Regions from separate parts of the Bacillus sp. SCT118 genome, predicted to be linked through region 2. Evidence: a T-box and tRNA genes for the amino acid it is inferred to sense, from the RefSeq annotation. Region 2 holds a T-box; the other holds one or more tRNA genes.
What was found. The T-box of region 2 lies ahead of tyrS (tyrosine--tRNA ligase). A T-box ahead of a tRNA ligase gene usually reads a tRNA of that ligase, here a tRNA-Tyr.
Positions count from the first base shown of each region.

Region 1: it encodes a tRNA-Tyr, which carries the amino acid that the T-box ahead of tyrS (tyrosine--tRNA ligase) is inferred to sense. The anticodon was not compared.

Region 1 is NZ_CP191225.1:3,837,117-3,844,421, reverse strand. Features, by position in the region: gene ACQVGT_RS19670 (PTS transporter subunit EIIC) at 1-936, opposite strand, end outside; gene ACQVGT_RS19665 (MurR/RpiR family transcriptional regulator) at 962-1,813, opposite strand; gene murQ (N-acetylmuramic acid 6-phosphate etherase) at 1,830-2,744, opposite strand; gene ACQVGT_RS19655 (GNAT family N-acetyltransferase) at 2,854-3,336, opposite strand; gene ACQVGT_RS19650 (2-thiouracil desulfurase family protein) at 3,349-3,804, opposite strand; tRNA gene ACQVGT_RS19645 (tRNA-Glu) at 3,984-4,058, shown strand; tRNA gene ACQVGT_RS19640 (tRNA-Val) at 4,062-4,137, shown strand; tRNA gene ACQVGT_RS19635 (tRNA-Thr) at 4,142-4,214, shown strand; tRNA gene ACQVGT_RS19630 (tRNA-Tyr) at 4,237-4,321, shown strand; tRNA gene ACQVGT_RS19625 (tRNA-Gln) at 4,326-4,397, shown strand; gene sigW (RNA polymerase sigma factor SigW) at 4,627-5,190, shown strand; gene rsiW (anti-sigma-W factor RsiW) at 5,204-5,830, shown strand; gene cdaA (diadenylate cyclase CdaA) at 5,991-6,812, shown strand; gene cdaR (CdaA regulatory protein CdaR) at 6,805-7,305, shown strand, end outside.
Region 2 is NZ_CP191225.1:1,212,648-1,219,952, reverse strand. Features, by position in the region: gene ACQVGT_RS06160 (diguanylate cyclase domain-containing protein) at 1-1,152, opposite strand, end outside; gene rpsD (30S ribosomal protein S4) at 1,447-2,049, shown strand; gene sr7p (small protein SR7P) at 2,071-2,199, opposite strand; gene tyrS (tyrosine--tRNA ligase) at 2,329-3,597, opposite strand; T-box leader at 3,648-3,884, opposite strand; gene acsA (acetate--CoA ligase) at 3,939-5,657, opposite strand; gene acuA (acetoin utilization protein acetyltransferase AcuA) at 5,817-6,449, shown strand; gene ACQVGT_RS06130 (acetoin utilization AcuB family protein) at 6,476-7,120, shown strand; gene ACQVGT_RS06125 (acetoin utilization protein AcuC) at 7,117-7,305, shown strand, end outside.

The sequences.
Region 1 (7,305 bases), 1.4 Mb from region 2:
AGGCGTCAAGCCTTGATGCAGTCCGGTTACGACGAGAGGAAGGAAGGTTGCGCCCAGAATAAAGCCCGCAGCGATGCCGCCGATGTCCAGGATGGACAGTAGGCCGGATGTAATGGCATCAGAAATGAATCCGCCTAAAGGCATAAATACGACATACGTTACGATTCCGGTGATTAACAGTGAAACGGTGGGTGTGACAATGATATCGAGTGATTGAGGAATAAAACGGCGAATAAATTGTTCGGTGTAAGCAATGAATATGGCTGCGAAAAGGACGCCGATCAGACCTCCCCTGCCCGGGAGAAGCTCTTCTCCAAATAAACTGATTTTTGCGATCTCCGGATTGATAATCAAGATCCCGGCCAAAGCCCCAAGTGCGGGTGTCCCGCCAAATTCTTTCGAAGCGTTAATACCAACGAGAATGCCGAGATAAGTGAACAGCCCTGATCCGATGACTGTCAGGATAACCGCAATTTGTGAGTCTGCAGAGAGCCAGCCTGCTTGAATAATTGCTTTGGTAATCCCAGTAATTAAACCGGAAGCGACTAGAGCGGGAATAAGAGGGATAAAAATGCTGGCAATTTTACGTAAGAAAAGTTTAAAAGGAGTGGCGTTTTTTCGATTGATATCGGCTTTCTTTTTGGCCGCTGCTTCTTTGACATCGGCACTTTCTTCTGCTGCTGACACGAGCTTTGAGAAAGCAGCTGTAACATGATTGACGACTCCTGTGCCGAGGATAATTTGTAAGGTTTCAGCTTCAACGACCCCCAATACGCCGTCAAGCTTTCTTAAAGCCTGAGCATCCGCTTTGCTTTCATCGTAAGGCGTAATGCGCAGGCGTGTCATGCAATGCGTATATGAAGAAATATTGGATTTTCCTCCGCATAGCTCAAGGATTTTCTGTGCGAGATGATGGTAGTTATTTTCTTTGCTCATTAAAACCCCTCCCCTTCAAGATGCCTTATTTTATTCTCATAGATTGTATGGCTGCTCTCGTTTTATCGATATAACCGGTTGTCGTTTCATACTGCTCAGCCGCCATGCCTAAAAACAAAACATCAATTATAAAAAGCTGGGCGAGGCGGGAGGAAGTGGCTGCACTTCGAATCAAGGCTTCATTGGAATGGGCTGTATACAAAGGGACATCAGCCAGTGCGGAGACGGATGTCTGACTGAATTGTGTGAGGCTGATCGTTGTGATGCCTTTTTCCTTGGCCATGGCGAACAGTTCAATGATTTCCTGTGTCTCTCCTGAAAACGAAATGGCGAATACGATGTCGTCTTTATCTGCATTTGCGATTAAAGATGCCACAAGATGAGTGTCTGTAAACGCGGTTGCTTGTTTATGAATGCGAAGCCACTTTTGCTGGGCGTCCTTGGCGACAATGCCGGAAGCCCCGAGGCCGATAAAATGCACGGTATGAGCTTTGAGAAGCAGAGAAACCGCTCGTTCAAGCTCTTTGTAGTCCATCAGGTCTGAAGTATCCTGAATGGCTTGAATGGCATTGCCGGCCGTTTTTTCGGAAATGGAGGGCAGCGGCTCGTGGGGAACAATATCCCGGTAGCCCTGAAAAGTTGGCTTTGCCAGATCGCCCGCTACTCTCATTTTTAAATCTTGAAATCCTTTTAAACCGAGTGATTTGCAGAGCCTGATGACGGCAGCGTCACTTGAATTGGCTAAGGCGCTAATTTCGTTGACGGTGCTTTCGATTGCTTTGTGAGGATGGGCTAGGATATAATCTGCAAGTTTGCGCTCGGATGGAGGGAGCTTATGCTTCATTGATTGGATGATCGCTAAACCGCCTGTGGCCATTCTAGTTCTCTCCTTATCATGGATGGTAATGTTCGATTGCTTTGTCAATGAAACCGTTTGCTTCATCGAGTAATGTCTTTGCTTGTTTCTGATCTGTGCTTGTTTTGAGCATGACGATTGCTGTTTTGACGTGATGATCGGCTTGTTCCAGGGTGTGCCTGGCTGTGTCGTATGAAGCATTTGTAAGGCTTTGGATGATGCTGATGGCGCGTTCTTTTAGTTTTTTGTTGCTGACGTTGACGTCTACCATCAAGTTTTCGTAAACCTTGCCGATTTTGACCATTACAGCGGTAGATATCATGTTTAGAATCATTTTATGAGCGGTTGCGGCTTTCATACGTGTTGATCCTGTAATGGCCTCAGGTCCGACGACAACCTCAATGCTGTGATCCGCATCCTTGCTGATGGCGGAATTTTCATTGCAAGTAAGGGCGATGGTGTGTGCTCCGACTTTGCGGGCGTATCTTAGGGCGCCTGCGGCGTACGGTGTGCGGCCGCTTGCTGCGATGGCAATGACGGTGTCATTTGAAGTGAGCTGTATGTTTCTTAAATCTTCACCTCCTGCTTCCTCACTGTCTTCAATGCCCTCTGCTGCCTGTAAAAAGGCTTTGGGGCCTCCAGCCATGATTCCGATGACCTGATCAGGGCTTACGCTGTAGGTGGGAGGACATTCAACAGCATCCATGACGCCGAGTCTGCCGCTTGTGCCGGCGCCTGTATATATGAGCCGGCCTCCATTTTGAAACGATTCATATGCGCAGTCTACAGCTGTTTTGATGTCGGGGAGAACCTCCTGAACGGCTGCAGCGACTTTCATATCTTCGTTGTTGATCATTTTGAGGATGCCGAGAGTGTTTGCTTTGTGGATTTCAACTGTTTGACTATTGCGTGATTCCGTTGTAAGACGGTGAAGGTTTAATGGTTCTGACATGAGGATGCCCCCTGTTTTAAAATGATATATCTCAATGTTCAGTATATTCATTTCTGTTATGATATTTCAACTATGTTTTTAAATTTTTGAAATTTTATTTCACTCAAGACTATAAGAAATGATGAAGGATCAACTGTTCTCCAAGCGGCCCGATTCTTCGCCGTCCTTTATCAAGGAACCCGCTTTTCATATAAAGGTGTTTTGCGCGTATGTTCAGATGATTGACGGCCAAGATGATTTCGTCGCACCATGGAAAATATCCGCTCACAAAAGCGGGAAGCAAAATCATGGCTTTTTTCGCATAGCCTTTTCCGTGGTGCACAGCGTTTAAAGACAGGGAGCTGAGCAGTAAAGCAAATGGATTGTTAGAATAGGAAGCAAGCGTTTCTTTTGATGCATGTAAAATGAAAAAACCGACTGGAAGGTCGTCTTTTAAGATGACAACCGGGTATCGGTCCTGTATGCCCAGAGCCTGAGACAGCACCTCTTTCGGGAGGGAGGTAAAGCGTTTGTCATCATTAGTGAGCGTGAATGATTGAAGCTCGGGCAAGTGTTCAGGCTTATAGAAGGATAAAGAAATGTCTTGAGTCATGGGGTGGCCTCCTTACAATATGTCGTCAAGCTCGTTTTCCGAAATGACGCGGTAGCCCGCTTGTTTTAACAATGCGGCGGTTACTCCGTTGCCGGTGATTTTTTTGCCAGAGAATGTGCCGTTATAGATAAACCCGCTTCCGCAAGATGGACTGTTTTCTTTTAATATGACGGCAGAAGCGTTGATTTCTTTTGCGTAAGCCAATGTTTTCGCGGCGCCTTCCATATATAGTTCTGTGACGTCTTCTCCTGAAGCTGTCACGATTTTCGCTGTTCCATTGAGGACATCCTCGCCGGTGCCTCCTATGATTTCTGCGGGTTCGCGTGGGGTAGAGAAGTCGCCGAGAAGCTCAGGGCAAGCCATGACTGCTTTCTTTTCATCGACGAGTTTTCTGATTTTCTCCGACGCTGCGTGAGAGCCGTTATATCTGCATTCAATGCCTCCAAGGCAAGAACTGACTAGAATCATATTGGTTTCTCCTCTCTTGCTTTGCTTGTCTCTATCATAAAATAAATGGCTTTAGTTGGGAGGCTTTTTCAGTTAAAAAAGGAGTTAAAAAGTTTGAAAATAAAAAATTTAATTTTCCTCTTTACAAACAGGGGGTGACCTGTATATAATAACTTTTGTCAGCTCGACGAGAACACAACGGCCCGTTGGTCAAGCGGTTAAGACACCGCCCTTTCACGGCGGTAACACGGGTTCGAATCCCGTACGGGTCACCATTTGGAGGATTAGCTCAGCTGGGAGAGCATCTGCCTTACAAGCAGAGGGTCGGCGGTTCGAGCCCGTCATCCTCCACCATCTTGCCGGTGTAGCTCAATTGGTAGAGCAACTGACTTGTAATCAGTAGGTTGGGGGTTCAAGTCCTCTTGCCGGCACTGTTTTTTCAAAATTTTATGTGGAGGGGTAGCGAAGTGGCTAAACGCGGCGGACTGTAAATCCGCTCCCTCAGGGTTCGGCAGTTCGAATCTGCCCCCCTCCACCATTATTGGGCTATAGCCAAGCGGTAAGGCAACGGACTTTGACTCCGTCATGCGTTGGTTCGAATCCAGCTAGCCCAGTCACAGACACCTTTGATCAAAAGGTGTCTTTTTTCTTTTGGAAAAATCATTCCAACTTCTAACTGTTCAGTCTGTATAATAATTTTAAAAATATGTTAAGGTAGTTTATTCACGAATTACCATCTACACCCTGCCAAAAATTTGATAAACTTATTTTATAAAAAAATTGAAACCTTTTGAAACGAAGCTCGTATACATACAGACCGGTGAAGGCAGAGGTTAGATAAATATGGAAATGATGATTAAAAAAAGAATTAAACAAGTCAAAAAAGGCGACCAGGATGCATTTGCGGACATCGTAGATATTTACAAAGATAAAATTTATCAGCTTTGCTACCGTATGCTTGGCAATGTGCATGAGGCGGAGGATATTGCACAGGAAGCTTTCATCAGAGCGTACGTTAATATCGACAGTTTTGATATTAACCGGAAATTTTCAACTTGGCTTTATCGAATCGCGACCAATTTGACCATTGACCGCATTCGCAAAAAGAAGCCGGATTATTACCTCGATGCAGAGGTGGCTGGTACGGAAGGCTTGACCATGTATTCTCAAATCGCCGCAGATGGTGTTTTGCCTGAAGATGCAGTTGTGTCGCTGGAGCTCTCAAACACGATACAGCAGAAAATTTTAAAGCTTCCTGACAAATACAGAACAGTCATCGTATTAAAGTATATTGACGAACTCTCATTAATTGAAATCGGGGAGATTCTAAACATTCCTGTGGGGACTGTGAAAACGCGGATTCACAGAGGCAGAGAGGCTCTTAGAAAACAATTAAGGGATCTTTAAGTGGGGTGATGAAATGAGCTGTCCTGAACAAATTGTGCAGCTTATGCATATGCATCTTGATGGAGATATCCTTCCAAAAGATGAACACGTATTAAATGAACATCTGGAGACATGCGAGAAATGCAGAAAGCATTTTTACGAGATGGAGAAATCCATAGCGCTCGTACGGAGCACATCGCATGTCGAAGCCCCCGCGGATTTTACCGCTAATGTCATGGCAAAATTGCCTAAGGAGAAGAAAAGAGCTTCTGTAAAAAGATGGTTCAGAACCCATCCCGTTATCGCAGCTGCTGCGGTATTCATCATTTTGATGGGCGGAGGTTTTTTTAACAGCTGGCATAATGACCACAATTTCAGCGTATCCAAGCAGCCGAATCTTGTGGTTCATAACCATACTGTGACCGTGCCAGAAGGTGAGACGGTCAAAGGTGATGTCACTGTCAAAAACGGCAAGCTGATTATTAAAGGCAAAATAGACGGGGATGTAACCGTCGTAAACGGCGAAAAGTATATGGCCTCTGCTGGACAAGTCACCGGTCAGATTGAAGAAATCAATCAATTATTCGACTGGACATGGTACAAGATGAAGTCTGCGGGGAAAAGTGTACTCGATGCATTCAGTCCGAACGGAGAAGAGTAAAGCGCGTTAGCCGCTTTGCTCTTTTTTTGCGGGCTGAGAGGGCTGGCACATTTCACTTGCTAAATCGAAATGTGGTATAATGGGCTCGCTATGTAAAGTACATATGCGTAACACGTAAAACACAAAATACGAAATGACTGAAATCTTGGAGGACGAGGAAATGGCTTTTGAGGATATCCCTTTTTTGCAGTACCTCGGCAATGCCGTTGATATTCTCCTTGTTTGGTATGTGATATATAAATTGATTATGGTGATACGCGGCACGAAAGCGGTTCAGCTGTTAAAAGGAATTGTAGTCATCGTGCTTGTTCGTATGGCCAGCCAATATTTGGGCCTCAGCACACTTCAATGGCTGATGGACCAAGCGATAACATGGGGATTTTTAGCAATTATTATTATTTTTCAGCCTGAGCTGAGAAGAGCGCTTGAACAGCTAGGCCGCGGCCGCTTTTTTTCGAGGAGCGGCACGCCTGTTGAAGAAGCGCAGCAGAAAACGATTGAGGCCATTACAAAAGCGATCAATTATATGGCGAAACGCCGTATAGGCGCCCTGCTGACCATTGAGCGGGATACTGGAATGGGGGATTATATTGAAACCGGCATACCACTGAATGCCAAAGTCAGCTCTGAGCTGCTGATCAATATTTTTATCCCAAACACCCCGCTTCACGACGGTGCGGTGATTATGAAAAATAATGAAATTGCCGCGGCCGCCTGTTATCTGCCGCTTTCTGAGAGCCCGTTTATTTCAAAAGAACTGGGCACGCGGCACAGAGCAGCTGTCGGTATCAGTGAAGTAACAGACAGTTTGACGATTATTGTGTCTGAAGAGACCGGCGGCGTCAGTGTGGCAAAGAACGGCGACCTTCACAGAGAGCTTACAGAAGAAGCGCTGAAAGAAATGCTTGAAGCCGAGTTTAAGAAAAACACCAGAGACACTTCTTCTAACCGCTGGTATTGGAGGGGCAAGAAAAATGGATAAATTCTTAAACAACCGCTGGGCTGTGAAAATCATTGCTCTGCTTTTCGCGCTCTTGCTTTATGTGGCGGTTAACAGCAACCAAGCACCGACTCCGAAAAAACCGGGTGAATCTTTCTTTCCGACATCAACAACTGATGAAGCAACTCTGACTGATATTCCGGTTAAAGCGTATTATGATGATGAAAATTACGTCGTGACGGGTGTTCCGCAAACGGTTAATGTCACGATAAAAGGCTCGACAAGCGCCGTGAAAAAGGCTCGGCAGACCAAAAACTTTGAAATATATGCCGATATGGAACATTTGAAAACCGGCACACATAAGGTTGAGCTTAAGGCCAAAAACGTGTCGGATGGGCTGACAATCTCAATTAATCCGTCTGTTACGACAGTGACCATTCAGGAACGGACGACCAAAAGTTTTCCCGTAGAAGTGGAGTACTACAACAAAAGCAAGATGAAAAAAGGCTATTCTCCGGAGCAGCCGATTGTCAGT
Region 2 (7,305 bases):
CAATAAAACCGCAAAACCTAGAAGCCGGTCGTTTTGAATCATCGGAGCAGCCATCAGCGAGCCGTACCCCGCCTTCCCAAAAACAGACTGGCCATTCCCGATGAAAACCCCTTTTTCACCTTCATACAGCTTTTCTTTCAGCTCATTATAAAAATCTGACGGCTTCGCTTCTTTAAAAAATGCTGTGCTGCCTGGGAGCAATGTTAGGTTTTCAAAATGGTCTATATGAAAAAATCCCACTTCTTCTGCCTGAAACGATTCTGCCATTCTCACAGCCAGATCATTCATTGTATCAGTCAGTGTCAGCCGCTGATTCAGGCGGCGTGATGTTTCATTAATCAATTCCAAATTTGCGATGCTTGCTTTGGATTGTTCGTAGAGCTGGGCATTTTCAAACGCTTTTCCCGCGGCGTTTGCTAACAGCGACATTTCATCAAGGCAGGCATCAGTAAGAAAGCTGTCACCCGTTCCCTCAGCCTTCAACACCCCGTATGTGCCCTGCTGTCCTTTGATCGGAATATAGGCGGCAGATTCATTTTTCCGCAAAATGTCCCCGGACAAATACACTTTGAGCGCAAAGGAATCGGATTTTTCCCCTTCCATATACAGCTCTTTTGCAGGAATCCCTAAACATTGGTCTTGATCGTGCGATATAAATAAAGAAAACTCAAAAAGAGAAAATGTGCTGGTCAAGCTTTCTAAAAGCTGCTTCAGCACATCTGTCTGATCAAGCAGTGAATGGAACAGCTCCGTCATTTTGTATATCTTTTTTTGGTAGATCGTTTTGTTATAGAGTCTTTCCTGTTTCATCGACTGGTTTAAAAATGAAGCAACCACGTCCGGAAGCCCTTCAGGAATCTCTTCATCCTGCCTGCACGCAAGATGGAAACGCCTGCCGGAGCCGTCCTCAATCAGATAACATGAAGCGTTTATTTTTGAAGCGGAAAAACGCGCTTCACCATCTGCCAGTTTTGTCACAAAGTCTGATGATGACGGTGTAAGCGAAACACAAAGGGTTGAAAAATAGGTTTGAATAGCCGAAGTCAGCCATATTAAAGAGTCGGTGAATGTGACTTTTTCAGATTTGGTTAATAAAAAATCGAGCATATGATAATGAAAGGCGGATAATTGATCTTTAGTTTGTTCTACCATGTTTTTATCACCTAAAAGTTTACCACTAATTTTTGTTTATTATATCATAAACGGTGAAGCAATAATGGAGGAATGGTTGACTTCAAAACAAATAAATTATATAATGACCTTTGTGTGAAATATTGCAGCCTTTTTGTTCAGCTTCTATGTTTTCATTTTGTTCCTTATCAATAAGGTGTATCGTGTAACTCTCTGCTGCTGGAGCGAGGATACATGAAAACAAAATGTGCATGGTCGAATAGAGCAGACGGTTTTTATTTTCCACAAAAATAAAACCAAAGGAGGAGTCACATTATGGCTCGCTATACAGGTCCATCTTGGAAACTGTCTCGCCGTCTAGGAATCTCTCTTAGCGGTACAGGAAAAGAATTAGAAAAACGCCCTTACGCTCCAGGTCCACACGGCCCAGGACAACGTAAAAAATTATCAGAATACGGTTTGCAATTGCAAGAAAAGCAAAAGCTTCGTCACATGTACGGTGTAAACGAACGTCAATTCCGCACTTTGTTTGACAAAGCTGGCAAACTAGCTGGTAAACACGGTGAAAACTTCATGATTCTTTTAGATTCTCGTCTTGATAACGTTGTGTACAAGCTAGGTTTAGCACGTACTCGCCGTCAAGCTCGCCAATTGGTTAACCACGGTCACATTCTTGTAGACGGAAGCCGCGTTGATATCCCGTCTTACCTAGTGAAACCTGGTCAAACAATCGGTGTTCGCGAAAAATCAAGAAACCTTTCTATCATCAAAGAATCTGTTGAAGTGAACAACTTCGTTCCTGAATACCTTACTTTCGACGCTGAAAAGCTTGAAGGTACTTTCACTCGTCTTCCTGAGCGTTCTGAACTTGCTCCGGAAATTAACGAAGCGCTTATCGTTGAGTTCTACTCTCGTTAATCGTTTTAAAAACCCCTGCCGCTATGCGGTCGGGGTTTTTTTATCGTCTATTTTGTCTTTTGCCTCTTGCTGGCCAACACTATCCTGCGCCTGCTGCTCCCAATAATCCCGCTGCAGCCGTTCTTTTGCAATCGTACACATGAGATTCACGCTTTAGCGCTCCTTTCATTTAAAAGGTGGTGATTGGTCGTGTTTGCCCTATCTAATATACTCTTTTCCTTTCATTCCTATGCGGTAAACAAAAAGATCCTTTGCCTTCAGTGGCAAAGGATCTTTTTCTTATTTATACGTCACAAGGAAGTATTTTTTCTTCCCGCGGCGCAGAACAGTAAATTGATTTTCGATACGGTCTTCAGCTGATAGGGTATAATTTATTTCCGTCTGGCGTTCACCGTTAATGTAAACAGCTCCGTTTTGAATGTCTTCACGCGCTTGGCGTTTAGAAGGAGATAATTTAGATTGCACCAACACATCTACAAGTGAAAGCTCTTGGGTGCTGTCAGCTTCCATAGAAGGAACATCTTTAAAGCCTACTTTTACGTCTTGAGCAGAAAGCTCTTTAATATTGCCGCTGAACAGCGCTTGGGAGATGTTGATGGCTTGCTCCAGCGCCTCGCGTCCGTGAACTAGTGATGTCACTTCTTCTGCCAGGCGTTTTTGTGCTTCACGTTTTTCTGGCGCCGTTTCTGTTTTTTCAGCGTATGCTTCAATTTCCTCTTTTGAAAGGAACGTAAAGTATTTCAAGTATTTGACAACGTCACGGTCGTCTGTGTTGATCCAGAATTGATAGAATTCATATGGCGATGTTTTTTCTTTATCAAGCCAGATCGCGCCGCCTTCCGTTTTTCCGAACTTCGTGCCGTCTGCTTTTGTGACAAGCGGAATCGTTAGGCCGAACGCTTTTGCTCCTTCTTCTTCTGATTTTCTGATCAGTTCAAGACCCGCTGTGATATTGCCCCACTGATCGCTTCCGCCGATTTGCAGTTTACAGTTTTTGTCTCTGTAAAGATTTAAGAAATCATAAGATTGAAGAATCATGTAGCTGAATTCTGTGTACGAGATGCCGGATTCAATTCTTGAGCTGACCGTATCTTTTGCCAGCATGTAATTGATGCCGAAATTTTTACCAACGTCACGAAGGAAATCGATCACATTCATTTTGCCGATCCAGTCAAAGTTGTTCGCGATGACAGCTGGGTTTTCTGCTGCTTCAAAATCTAGAAATCTGGACAGCTGGTTTTTGATTTTTTGGGACCATTCGGATACGATGTCAGCAGTGTTTAATGTACGCTCTGCTTTTTTTCCGCTTGGATCACCGATGAGGCCCGTCGCGCCGCCCACAAGCGCAATCGGATGATGCCCTGCAAGCTGAAAACGGCGAAGTGTTAAAATAGGCAGCAGGTGTCCGATATGCAAGCTGTCTGCTGTCGGGTCAAAGCCTGAGTACAAGCGGATTTTTTCTTCATTCAGCTGTTTATTTAACCCTTCTTCATCTGTCATTTGCTGAATCAATCCGCGGAAGGATAAGTCTTCAAGTAAGTTAGTCATAAGATAAAGCTCCTTTTTTGATTAAAATAAAAAACGCCCCTTCGTTTACACGAAGGGACGATTGATTATCGCGGTACCACCCTACTAATAAGAGAATGCAAACATTCGTCTTATCACTTTGCCTGATAACGGATCAGGTCCGTTCTTTCACTACTGAAAGCCTGGCCGGCTTTGTTTGCAAAAGCGGTTCATGAGTGTATTCGATATATCCGTCTGTGCTGATTTTCACCGGCCATCAGCTCTCTGGAACGTAAGGATATTCTACTTGTCTCAATCTTTACCTTTTCATATGAAGCTATATCATTTTTAACATAAATAAAATCCTGTGTCAACGCCGCCTTTTAATCCTCCATTGTTGACAGATCTCCAGCCGGCAGATTAAGCTCCCATGCCTTCAGCACGCGCCTCATGATCTTTCCGCTTCGGGTTTTCGGAAGCTTATCTTTAAATTCGATCTCACGCGGAGCCGCATGGGCTGCAAGACCCTGCTTTACAAATAGGCGGATCTCTTCTTTCAGTTTATCAGACGGCTCAAATCCTTCCCTGAGTGCAATAAAGGCTTTAATGATTTCTCCACGCACCGGGTCAGGCTTTCCGATTACGCCTGCTTCTGCAATAGCCGGATGTTCGACAAGCTTGCTTTCCACTTCAAATGGGCCGACGCGCTCACCGGAGGTCATGATGACGTCATCAACTCTGCCTTGGAACCAAAAGTATCCCTCTTCATCCATGTAAGCAGAATCCCCAGACACATACCAGCCGCCCGGCATGAAATACGATTCATACTTTTCAGCGTTATTCCAAATGGTATGCATCATGGAAGGCCAGCCCTTTTTGATGGCGAGATTGCCCATTCGGTATGGCGGTAGCTCGTTGCCTTGATTGTCAACGATCGCTGCCTCCACTCCTGGAATCGGCTTACCCATTGAACCCGGTTTAATATCCATGCAAGGATAGTTGCAGATGAGCTGACTGCCCGTTTCGGTCATCCACCATGTATCATGAATTCGTTTGTTAAAAACTTTATGTCCCCATCTGATGACTTCCGGATTTAGCGGCTCACCGACACTGAGCACATGCCGTAGTGAAGTTAGATCATATTTCGCAGCCATTTCATCTCCCGCTCCCATCAGCATCCGAAAAGCGGTCGGCGCGCTGTACCAGACATTGACGCCAAGCTGTTCAATCGTTCCATACCAGTTTTCCGGGCTGAAACGTCCGCCGACGATGACATTTGTCGCTCCGTTCAGCCACGGTGCAAAAATGCCATATACCGTACCTGTCACCCAGCCTGGATCAGCCGTGCACCAATAAATGTCTTCTTCCTTTAAATCAAGGACCCACTTTCCTGTTTGATATTGCTGAATCATCGCTTCATGGACATGCAGCACGCCCTTTGGCGTACCAGTGGAACCTGATGTATAGTGAAGCAGAAAGCCGTCTTTTTTATCCATCCATTCGATATCCAGTCTTGTGCTTTCCTGTTTCGCTGCTTCATCATAATTGATGATATTCGTGCCGCTCTCAGCCTCTCCCCCGACTACGAAGACATGCTGCAAGTGAGGCAGTTTGTCTACCGGTATTCTCTCCAGCAGCTCAGGCGTTGTGACAACAACCTTTGCCTCACTGTTTTCAAGCCGGTCTTTCACCGCTCCCTCCATAAATGCTTCGAACAGCGGCCCGGCGATAGCGCCAATTTTGATTGCACCAAGCATAATAAAATAAAGCTCGGGTGATCTCGGCATAAAAATAAAAACGCGGTCCCCTTTTTCCACATTTCCATACCGTCTCAGCACATTCCCGGCTCTGTTTGATTCTTCCTTCATTTCTTTAAATGTGTATTTTTCATCCCTTTTTGCGTCTTTATAATAAAGCGCTACTTTGTTTTTTCGAAACGATTCGGCATGGCGGTCAATCGCTTCATACGCCGCATTCAGTTTCCCTGTCTCATGCCAAGAGAAATGTTTCTCTGCCTCGGCCCAATCAAAATGCCGGTACGTTTCTTCATAGTTTTTTAAGTTATGATCCCCCTCTATTGCTGGTAACGCTTTCAAATTCATGCCCAAACATCCCCCTTTGCTGAAGTTGTCACAATTATTATAGTATATATTCATATTCTTCTCAATTTTTAAAATATAAACCATGTTGAAAACGCTTTATAATTTGGTATTCTTAAAGAAGGCATGTATTTTTATAAGAATTGATGGGACGGTGAATTAGTGGAACATCATAAAACATACCATTCAGCAAACATCAAAACAGCAACCGGCTCTTTACTGATAGAAGGGCCTGTCTCTCCAGAGGATTTGGCAGGTTATGAGTTTCATAAAGATTTAACCGCATTTCGTCCGCCTCGCGAGCAGCATGAAGCGCTAGTCGACATTGCAGGCCTTCCCGAAGGGCGCATTATTATTGCCAGAGACGGCCGAACCATTGTCGGCTATGTCACGTATTTATATCCTGACCCGCTCGAAAGATGGTCTGAAGGAAATATGGAGGATTTGATTGAGCTCGGAGCCATCGAAGTAGCACCGGACTATCGGGGATGCGCTGTCGGAAAGACGCTCCTGACCGTCAGCATGATGGATGAACAAATGGAAAACTACATTGTGATGACGACAGAATATTACTGGCATTGGGATTTAAAAGGGATGAAAAAAGATGTGTGGGAATACAGAAAGATCATGGAAAAGATGATGAATGCAGGCGGATTGGTCTGGTTTGCAACGGATGAGCCGGAGATCAGCTCCCACCCTGCAAACTGTCTGATGGCCCGCATCGGAAAAAACGTCAGCCAAGAATCAATTGAGCAATTTGACAGGCTCCGTTTTTATCATCGTTATATGTATTAACTGACACTGGCAAAGGGGAAAAAATAATGATTGTTGAGCAAATCATGAAAAGAGATGTCATTACATTAACGAAGACGGATACGCTTGAAACAGCAATATGCAAATTGAAGGAATTCCATATCAGGCATCTGCCTGTTGTAGATGAAGAACGACACGTGATCGGCATGATTACAGACAGAGACATGAAACAGGCCAGCCCGAGTATTTTTGAAGAAAACAAACGAAGCCTATTTCTCACACGAAGCGTAGATTCAATTATGAAAAAAGATGTTGTCTGCGCCCATCCGTTAGATTTTGTCGAAGAAATATCAGCCGTGTTCTACGAGCATGGCATCGGCTGCCTTCCAGTGGTACACCATCAAAAATTAATAGGCATTTTAACAAAAACCGATTTGCTGCGGACGTTTGTCAAATTGACAGGCGCTGACCAGCCGGGATCGCAAATTGAGATAAAAGTAAACGACATCACCAAAAGCCTCGCTGAGATCAGCAGTCTTTGCCAAGACCTTCAAGTGAAAATATTAAGCGTGCTTGTTTATCCGCATGACGATCCCGGTGTAAAAGTGCTTGTCTTCCGTGTAAAAACGATGAATCCGCTGCCGTTTTTGCAGGCATTACAAAGAAATGGACACCACGTCGTATGGCCGTCAGAGCAAAGGGATCTGCTATGAGAGACAGTGTATTTATCTATTCTCCATCCTACCAAACCTATATGTTTCATCAGGAGCATCCCTTTAATCAGCAGCGGGTTCTGTTAACATATGATTTGCTTAAGATGATCAATGCCTTTGATGATGGAGACATTGTCACCCCCAGACTCGCTTCAGAAGAGGAGCTTTCCCTTGTCCACACGGAC